3 regions of the Clostridium sp. JNZ X4-2 genome follow, and region 1 is predicted to be linked to each of the others. Evidence: riboswitches for the same ligand, from Rfam matches in the RefSeq annotation. Region 1 holds a riboswitch; each other region holds the start of a gene.
What was found. Region 1 has a riboswitch for glycine ahead of ACYUJ6_RS11905 (ACT domain-containing protein). Riboswitches for the same ligand answer to the same signal wherever they lie in the genome.
Positions count from the first base shown of each region.

Region 2: it holds a riboswitch for glycine, as region 1 does, so the genes downstream of both, ACYUJ6_RS11330 (GrdX family protein) here and ACYUJ6_RS11905 (ACT domain-containing protein) in region 1, are expected to answer to the same signal.
Region 3: it holds a riboswitch for glycine, as region 1 does, so the genes downstream of both, gcvT (glycine cleavage system aminomethyltransferase GcvT) here and ACYUJ6_RS11905 (ACT domain-containing protein) in region 1, are expected to answer to the same signal.

Region 1 covers NZ_CM142685.1:2,479,447-2,482,730, forward strand. The annotation lists gene ACYUJ6_RS11890 (response regulator transcription factor) at 1-183, opposite strand, end outside; gene ymfI (elongation factor P 5-aminopentanone reductase) at 340-1,083, opposite strand; gene tpx (thiol peroxidase) at 1,244-1,738, shown strand; glycine riboswitch at 1,909-1,998, shown strand; gene ACYUJ6_RS11905 (ACT domain-containing protein) at 2,148-2,417, shown strand; gene ACYUJ6_RS11910 (DUF711 family protein) at 2,435-3,284, shown strand, end outside.
Region 2 covers NZ_CM142685.1:2,363,739-2,367,022, reverse strand. The annotation lists gene ACYUJ6_RS11340 (Crp/Fnr family transcriptional regulator) at 1-283, opposite strand, end outside; gene ACYUJ6_RS11335 (ATP-binding protein) at 397-1,137, shown strand; glycine riboswitch at 1,363-1,463, shown strand; gene ACYUJ6_RS11330 (GrdX family protein) at 1,596-1,970, shown strand; gene trxB (thioredoxin-disulfide reductase) at 2,027-2,953, shown strand; gene ACYUJ6_RS11320 (thioredoxin family protein) at 2,970-3,284, shown strand, end outside.
Region 3 covers NZ_CM142685.1:2,221,961-2,225,244, reverse strand. The annotation lists gene ACYUJ6_RS10665 (DMSO/selenate family reductase complex B subunit) at 1-244, shown strand, start outside; gene ACYUJ6_RS10660 (TorD/DmsD family molecular chaperone) at 258-908, shown strand; glycine riboswitch at 1,073-1,166, shown strand; gene gcvT (glycine cleavage system aminomethyltransferase GcvT) at 1,223-2,329, shown strand; gene gcvH (glycine cleavage system protein GcvH) at 2,353-2,733, shown strand; gene gcvPA (aminomethyl-transferring glycine dehydrogenase subunit GcvPA) at 2,738-3,284, shown strand, end outside.

The DNA of each region.
Region 1 (3,284 bases):
ATCCTCATTACTAAGTCCCACTTCCAATATTATTAAACTTATTTCCTTTTTTTTATCATATAACTTGTTAAAGAAATCAAAAGAAGCTCCTGACTCATATACTTGGATTCCTATTTTTTCCAGCATATCCTTCACCCTATACCTTATATAAGCCATATCATCCAATATTATAACTTTACACATAATTATCATCCTATTTTATTAATAATATTTTAATTGCATTTTACCTATTTATTAAATTAAATCTTCCATATCATATTCTTTATTTATCGTTCAATTTAAAGCTTACTTTATAAAAATAATATGCCTATATAAAAATTCACAGGATCTATTGCCTAATTATGACATTCCTCCATCTACAGTTATTACCTGTCCCGTTATATAGGATGATGATTCTCCTGCCAGGAAGCACACTGCCTTTGCTATATCAATGCCGCTTCCAAATCTTCCTGTAGGTATTTCTTCCAATAGACTTTCTTTATCTTCAGCTTTTAAACAAGAATTCATCTGGGTATCTATTACTCCAGGCGCAACTGCATTTACCCTAATATTGGATGGTGCCATTTCTTTTCCAAGAGATTTAGTAAAAAGGTTTATTGCTCCTTTAGTGGCAGAATAAATTGTTTCACAAGAAGCACCCACATTTCCCCACATAGATGAAATATTTATTATGGAACCGCTTTTCCTTGGAATCATGTATTTTAATGCCCAATGGGTACAATTGAGCATTCCCTTGAAATTAACATCTATTATAGAATTCCATTCATCCTGCTGCATATCTGCAAAAAGTCCTATATGACAAACTCCTGCATTATTTACCAGTATATCTATTTTGCCCATCTTATCCATAGTATTTTTTATCATTCTTTCAGCATCACTGTATAAACTCACATCTCCCTGTAGAACCACTCCCAAAGAGCCTGCCTGCTTAACCATCTCCAGAGTCTTATATGCTCCCTTTTCATCCTGCTTAAAATTTATTACTACGCAGGCTCCGCACTTTGCCATATTTACGGCAGTACTCCTTCCTATTCCCCTTGATGCTCCAGTGATTACAACTACTTTTCCTCCTAAATCTTCCATCTTAAAATTCCTGCTTTCTAAAAAAATTTGATTTTAACTGTGGTTTCAATTAATATTATACATTAAATTTAAATTATTGTTAATTTGCATATTTTATACATTTGTGCTACTATAGTAGATAACAATTATTAATTAGTATTTTTTGTTTGGAGGGATATATATGAGGTTAAAATTTCAGGGAAAACCTGTGAAGGTTTCCGGCAATATTCTTAAAGTTGATGATACAGTACCTGACTTTGCTGTTATAAACAACTCAATGGATACCATTTCTTTAAAAGATACTAAGGGAATTAGAATATTTTTGACAGTGCCTTCTATAGATACACCTGTTTGTGATTTAGAAACCAGAACTTTCAATGAGAATACATCAGAAATTCCCGGTGTAACTGTATATACAATATCTATGGATTTGCCTTTTGCTCAAAATCGATGGTGTGCCGCTAACGGAATAAAAAATATAATTACAGTATCAGACTTCAAGGACAGATTATTTGGTAAAAACTTTGGAACATATATGGATGATCTTGGTCTTTTAGCTAGGGCTGCTTTTGTAGTGGACAGCACAAATAAAATTGTCTATGTAGAATACGTTCCCGAAGTTACACATCAGCCAAATTTTGATGCCATACTAGCTGCTGCTAAAAAGGCAAAATAATATAATAAAGCAGAAAGCTTGCTGAGCTTTTAAATAAACCGGGTAACCTTTTTATTTTTTACTGTAAAACTGTATTTGAATTAATCCATAAAACATGTTATAATCACTTTAATAATTTAATAGGCTGGATGAAGTTAACGGAATATATTTATAGTTTATAAACCGTTATCAGACAAGCCTCTGGAGAGACTCTTAAGGAGCGCCGAAGGGGAAAGCTAATTATAGCGAAACTCTCAGGTAAAAGGGACAGGGGACTTTATATTTAATATAGTAGATCTTGGTATTTACTATTTTAAAGTCTTGTTTACCAGAGATTAATTTCATTTTAATCTCTTTTTATTTTTCCCCCCCTAAATGGTTATCTTCCAGTAAAAGCTTTTAACTAAATATTAAGGAGATGGATAGGACAATGAAGGCATTTATAACGGTACTTGGAAAAGATAAGGTAGGTATTATTTACAAAATAACTTCTGTATTATTTCAAAATAATATAAATATTTTGGATATTAATCAAACTCTAATAGAAAATTATTTTACCATGATAATGCTTGTAGACTTAAGTAAAATGAAAACAGATTTTACAAGTATAAAAAATGCTCTTGAAAACAAAGCTAAAGAAATAGGTGTTGTGGTTAAAATTCAAAGGGAAGACATATTTACTTCTATGCAAGAAATTTAGACTGGGGTGTGAATTAAATGATAAATACTAAAAATATAATGGAAACAATAAATATGATAGATAAAGAAAACCTGGATATAAGAACTATCACCATGGGTATATCCCTTATGGACTGTATCGATAGTGACGGGGATAAAGCACGGATAAAAATCTATGATAAAATAACCAGATATGCTGAAAATTTAGTTAAAACTGCAGAGCAAATTGAAACGGAATATGGCATACCCATAATACACAAAAGAGTGTCCGTATCCCCTATCTCCCTTGTAGCTCAAGCAACTTCAGATACAGACTATGTAGAATTTGCAAAAGTCCTAGATAAGACCACCGAAACTCTCGGTATAGATTTTATTGGAGGTTTTTCAGCACTTGTACATAAAGGTTATTCCAAAGGTGATAAAATACTTATAAAATCTATACCTGAAGCACTTGCATCCACCAAAAAAGTATGCTCTTCAGTAAATGTAGCAACTACAAAAGCAGGAATAAATATGAATGCAGTAAAGGATATGGGAAAGGTAGTAAAGAGGACTGCCTATCTCACTAGAAAAGATGACAGCATAGGTTGTGCCAAACTTGTAATATTTTCAAATGCTGTTGAGGATAATCCCTTTATGGCAGGAGCATTTCACGGCATTGGAGAGGCGGATGCAATAATAAACGTAGGTGTCAGCGGTCCCGGTGTTGTAAAATCTGCATTGGAAGAGGTAAAGGCTGGGAGCTTTAATGCAGTAGCGGAAACTATAAAAAAGACTGCCTTTAAGATAACTAGAATGGGTCAATTGGTAGCCGGTGAAGCCTCAAGAAGATTAAATGTACCCTTTGGTATAGTTGATCTGTCTCTGGCCCCAACACCTGCCGTAGGAG
Region 2 (3,284 bases), 120 kb from region 1:
AGGTGTTCCTGTTGGAGAATATTATGACCTCCCCAAATATATCGCTTCTTTTTAAACTGCTTATAGTAATGGCCTTCCCCGAGGAAAATATTTTTTGCACCTCCACAGTTCCACTTATGACTATTCCTATTTTTGAACAGTCTGATTCCTCAATAGCTATGATTTCTCCCTTTGAATAGTGCATTGAGGTGTAATTTATTTTTTCAAGAAAATTTTTGATATTATCTTTTGAAAAGTTTTTCATTAGTATGCAGTTACTAAATACATCAGCAATATTCTCCATGATTTTCTCCAATCTATTCAATATTAAATTATAATTACAATGGTAACATAAGGTACAGATTATATAATTTTATTTTATTATAATATAGACATAAAAACAAGGGAGGAATTTGAATGAAAAGAAAAATTATTGATATAGATGAGAAAAAATGCAATGGATGTGGTTTGTGTGTAAATGCCTGCCACGAGAATGCCATAGAATTGCTAAATGGAAAAGCTCAGCTTATAAGCGATGAATACTGTGATGGACTTGGAGATTGTCTCCCTGAGTGTCCTGAAGGTGCAATAAATATAATTGAAAGGGAAAGTAAAGATTATGATAAGAAATTAGTTATAGAAAGAAAAAAGGAAAAAGACAAGCATAATTTTAAAATTTCTATACCCTGCGGATGTCCTGGAACAGCAGCTAGAAGTATAGACAGGACATCAGGCTCAAAAGTCCATAGGAAGGTTAATGATAATGGTGAAGAAAATGGCAGTGTTATATCAGAACTTAGGCAGTGGCCAGTTCAATTGAAGCTTATAAATCCTAAGGCAGCTTATTTAAAAAATGCAAATCTTCTGGTAGCAGCTGATTGTACGGCTTATGCCTACGCAAATTTCCATGAAGATTTTATTAAAGATCATATTGTGGTAATAGGATGTCCAAAATTGGATGACATAAGCTGCTATGAAGAAAAACTTATAGAAATTATAAAAAATACCAATTTAAAAAGTATAACTGTAGTGAGAATGGAAGTACCATGCTGTGGTGGAATTGTAAATGCAGTGAAAAATTCTATGCTGAAATCCGGAATTATAGTTCCTTACAAGGAGGTTGTAATATCCACTGAAGGAGAGAGCATAAGTGAGTAGTTAGGTTAAAATACATTATGAGTATATCTATAATATTATAGGTGTTATAAAAAAATGAAATATGTAATCTAATTGAAATATATAGAAAAGTATCCAGATGTAATATATAATTAAAGTGAATAGAAAATAAATTTTAATTATAAGATAAGCTGGATGAATTTTTCGGGAGATTAAGTAGAAGTTTAAACAATATATAAAATTTCTTTGAAGAACTACTTAACTATAGAATATCATTCTATAGTATCCTTAAATGGATAGCCGAAGGAGTAAGTATTATTTCTCTTAAATAATATGAATCTCTCAGGTCAAAGGACCGAAAAAGGACAAAACTCTGGAAAGCTTTTGGCACCGACGGAGTAAATCTCTCAGGTAAAAAGGACAGGGTAAAAGAGAATTCTTTTACCCTGTCCTTTAATTTTATTTGAATTTGATTGAAAATTTTGAAAGGGAGAAGGAATATGATAGAACCTATAATAGTGATTACCAATAATCCCATGTGTAAAAAACAGTTAACAAATAAATATAAAATAGACTTTATAGAAGGCACTGTTATGCAGGTATTGAAAAGAGCAAGAAATTATATACATGGAAATCATAAATTATTAACTCATCCGCTTATGGGCAGCATAAAACCCAATGAGACTCCATATAGAACTATCATAATAACTGAAAAAACTGAAGATACTGTAGATATTAGTTCTTTGAATTATATAGAAAGGGGGATTCATACTACTGAAAAATTTTTTAGGGATTATGGTATTCCGCAATGGAATCAAAAAATATTGGATGATTTTTCTCTAATAGACTATGAGCTTGTAAAGTATAAACTTTAGAAGATGTACAACAGAAAAAATTGTTGTATTTTATCAATAATACAGGGAGGTATAAAATGGAACATATATATGATTGCATAATAATTGGCGGAGGACCGGCAGGATTATCTTCAGGACTTTATGCCGCCAGATCTAGAATGGACACTTTGCTTATAGAAAGGGCAAAATATGGAGGACAGATAACTACAACAGATGAGCTTGAAAATTATCCAGGATCCGTTGAAAATTGTACAGGAACCAATTTAAGTGAAAGGATGAAAAACCAGGCAGCAGGCTTTGGGGTGAAATTTGTTAAAGATGAGATAGCAGATGTGGATATAGATGGGGCAGTTAAGGTTTTAAAGAGCAAAAAAGATATTTACAGAGCTAGAACAATAATAATTGCCACAGGTGCAAATCCCAGGCTTTCAGGTTTTAAAAATGAAAAAAAATTGAGGGGCAGGGGGATTTCATATTGTGCAACTTGTGATGCGGATTTTTTTACAGATCTGGATGTAGCGGTAATAGGAGGAGGAGATTCAGCTATTACGGAGGCTATTTACCTTACAAAATTTGCAGAGAGTGTTACGGTTATACACAGAAGGGATGCATTAAGAGCAACAAAATCCCTGCAGGATAAGGCTTTCCATAATTCCAAAATAAAGTTCATATGGAATTCTACTGTGGAAGAAGCTGTAGGAGAGGAAATATTGGAGCAGTTGATCATAAAAAATAAAATTACAGGTGAGATTGGGAAATTAAAGGTAGATGGATGCTTTGTATTTGTAGGATATGATCCCATATCACAATTGTTTAAGGGAAAAGTAACTATGGATGAAAAGGATTACGTAATTACAGATGAGGATATGAGAACTGATATATCAGGTGTATTTGCAGCAGGAGATATAAGGAGAAAATCTTTAAGGCAGGTTATAACTGCAGCAGCGGATGGTGCCATTGCAGCAACTGCTGCTGAAGCTTATATAGAAAAAAATAAAATCTGAATAGGAGGAAACTATAATGATCGAATTAACAAAACAAAATTTTAACGAAGAGGTTTTAGGTTATAAGGATAAACCGGTACTTGTAGATTACTGGGGCGATAAATGTGAAATATGCAAACAGCTTATGCCTGGAGTGCACAAGCTAGAAGATAAATATGGAGATAAAGTTAAGTTTTCAAGCCTCAATATAAGTAAAGCCAGAAGGCTTGCAATAGGTCAGAAGGTTTTAGGGCTGCCTACTATGGTACTTTATAATAAGGGAGAAAAGATCAATTCTATTACTGCCGATAAAATAACATCTTTAGATGATGTGGAAGAGTTTGTTAAGTCC
Region 3 (3,284 bases), 260 kb from region 1:
AGCACCTCAATATGATGCCCGGGTTAAAAAAGTCAGAAAATGTGATTTTTGTATGGATTTGCTGGACGAGGGAAAGCCTCCAGTCTGTGTAGCTGCCTGCCCAATGAGGGTTTTAGATTATGGTCCCCTGAATTTGCTTAGAGAAAAATATGGGAATGTTCGTGAAGTAAAAGGTATGCCAGAAGCAAATATTACAAAACCTGCCTTAGTAATTACTCCACACAAAGATGCATTAAAAACATAAGGAGAATTTTTTTATGGATGATATGGAATTGTGGTTTATGGAAAAAGAAGCTGTATATTCCACACTGGCTCTTTTTTACAGAGGCAGCTTGAGTAGAGGATTGAAAATTTTAAGAGGTACTGATTTACTGAAAAAACTTTTTGAATGCAAAAATAATTTGACTGTGTGCCGTAAAGCTGAGATAATACTAGATGAAATAAATGAGAATCATTTGAATTCCAAATACAAGGAAGAATTATCAGAGGATTATCAAAGATTGTTTATAGGACCGGGACATATTTTAGCACCTATGTGGGAATCTGTATATGAGAGTAAGGATAGGCTTATTTTCGGAAAATCGGAACTTTCCGTAAGAAGATTTTATGGTGAATTTGGATTAGGGGTGAGTCCAAAAGAGCCGGCAGATCATCTGGCTTTTGAACTTTTTTTTATGGCAAGACTTTGTGATGTTAAAATGCATGATGATTTGCAGAACATAGTAAAGGCTTTGTCAGCAATGGAAAAGTTTTTAAAAGATCATTTATGCAAATGGGTTCCTGTCTGGAGAGAGTGTGTAAATTCCAGTGCCAAAACTAGATTTTGGATTGAGTTTTCCAATATGACAGAAGGCTGGATAATGGATAATTTAAAAGAAATAAAAGAAATTCGCAGCCTTGTCTTGTAATATGTATTTTTTTATTGAAATTATATGCAGCAGGGTGTATTATTAAAATAATAAAAGCTAAAAATTGGATGAACACAGCGTGAGATAATATTGGTTAACCGAAGGAGCAATGATGTACAGTCACAGTGTATACTCAAAAACTTTCAGGTAAAAATAGCGCTGTAGGACAAAACTCTGGAGAATCTGTTTTTTAAACAGTACCGAAGGTGAAAGATGTTTTATATCGAAGCTCTCAGGTAAATAAACAGGGATATGTGGACTAGTTAGTTTGCATGTCTTTTTTGTTATATAAAAATATGTAGGGAGGTTTTGTTGTGGAAAAGTTAAAAAAAACTGCACTGTTTGATTCCTATAAAAAATATGGGGCAAAAATAATAAACTTTGCAGGATGGTCCATGCCGGTGCAATTTGAAGGCATAATACCTGAGCACGAAGCAGTTAGAGAAAAGGCAGGGTTGTTTGATGTTTCACATATGGGTGAGGCCCACATAAGGGGAAAAGATGCACTGAACTTTGTTCAGAATTTAATTACCAATGATGCAACTGTGCTTGAAGACAATCAGATACTGTACACTCCAATGTGTTATCCAGAGGGCGGAATTGTAGATGACATCATAGTTTACAGGTTTAATGGTGAACACTTTTTCCTGGTGATAAATGCTGCAAATATAGAAAAAGATATTCACTGGATGCTGAGTAACAAGGGAAGTTTTGATGTGGATATCAAAAATATATCTTCTACTATTATACAGCTTGCCATTCAGGGCCCAAAAGCTCAAAAAATACTTCAAAAACTTACAGATACGGATTTAAAGGAAATTAAATTTTTCTTTTGTAAAAGAAATGTACTTGTTTCAGGGAAAAGGTGCCTGGTATCCAGAACCGGATATACAGGGGAAGATGGATTTGAAATTTATACTGGTACTGAAAATGCAGAGTATTTGTGGGATAGAATACTTGAAACCGGCAGGGAAGAGGGTATAAAACCAGTAGGGCTTGGAGCAAGGGATACACTGAGGTTTGAAGTAAATCTGCCCCTTTATGGAAATGAACTTTCAGAATCCATCACCCCTCTTGAAGCTGGAATAGGATTTTTTGTGAAACTTGACAAGAAAAATTTTATAGGCAGGGATGCTCTTTTAAAGCAGAAAAAAGAAGGGCTTAAGAGAAAAATAATTGGATTTGAAATGAAGGAAAGAGGTATTCCAAGAAATGGGTATGAAGTTCTTGCAGAAGATAAGAAAATAGGTGAAGTGACCACAGGATATCGTTCCCCATCACTTAAAAAGAATATAGGACTTGCCCTTGTGGATTTTAAATATTCCGGACTTGGAACTGAGATCTTCGTAAAGGTGAGAGGTAAACTTTTAAAAGCGGAAGTAGTAGACAGAAAATTTTATAAAAAAAATTATAAAAAATAATTAATTATACGGGGGTTTGGAAAATGAAAGTTTTAGAAAAGGCATTTTACACTAAAGATCATGAGTGGATAAAGGTGGATGGAGATGAAGCCTATGTGGGAATCACCGATTTTGCACAGGATTCCCTGGGGGATATTGTATTTGTGGATTTACCTGAAGTAAATTCAGAATTTTCAAAAGGAGAAACATTTGGGGCAGTGGAATCTGTAAAAGCAGCTTCGGATCTCTATATACCCGTATCAGGTAAAATATTGGAAATAAATGAAGAACTTGTGGATAACCCTGAATATATCAACCAGGATCCTTATAAAAACTGGATAATTTCAATTCAGGTATCAGATAATTCACAACTTGAAGAACTTTTGACCTCACAGGATTATGAAAAATTATGTGAGGGGAAGTGATAATATGAATCCATATCTACCGCTGACAGAAGAGGACAAACAGCTTATGTTTAAAAAAATAGGGATAGATAATATAGATGATCTGTTTTGTGATATACCAGAGAATATCCGATTAAATAGAAAGCTGGATATAAATGAGCCCATGTCCGAACTTGAAGTAAGTTCATATATGAAAAGTATTGCATCCTTAAATAAAAATTGTGATGATTTGACTTGCTTTTTAGGTGCAGGTTCCTATGATCACTATATACCATCTGTAATAGCACATATAATATCAAGATCAGAATTTTACACTGCATATACGCCTTACCAGGCTGAAATAAGCCAGGGTACTCTTCAGACTATATTTGAGTATCAGACGGTTATGGCAGAGTTAACCGGTATGGAAGTTTCCAATGCATCCATGTATGATGGTGCAACTGCCTGTGTTGAAGCAGCACAGATGGCTGCAAATGTGACCAGGCGTAAAAAAATAATTGTTTCCGGAGCACTTCATCCTGAAGTTAGAAAAGTTCTCAGTACTTATTTGAGATTTAAGGATTTGAATCTAA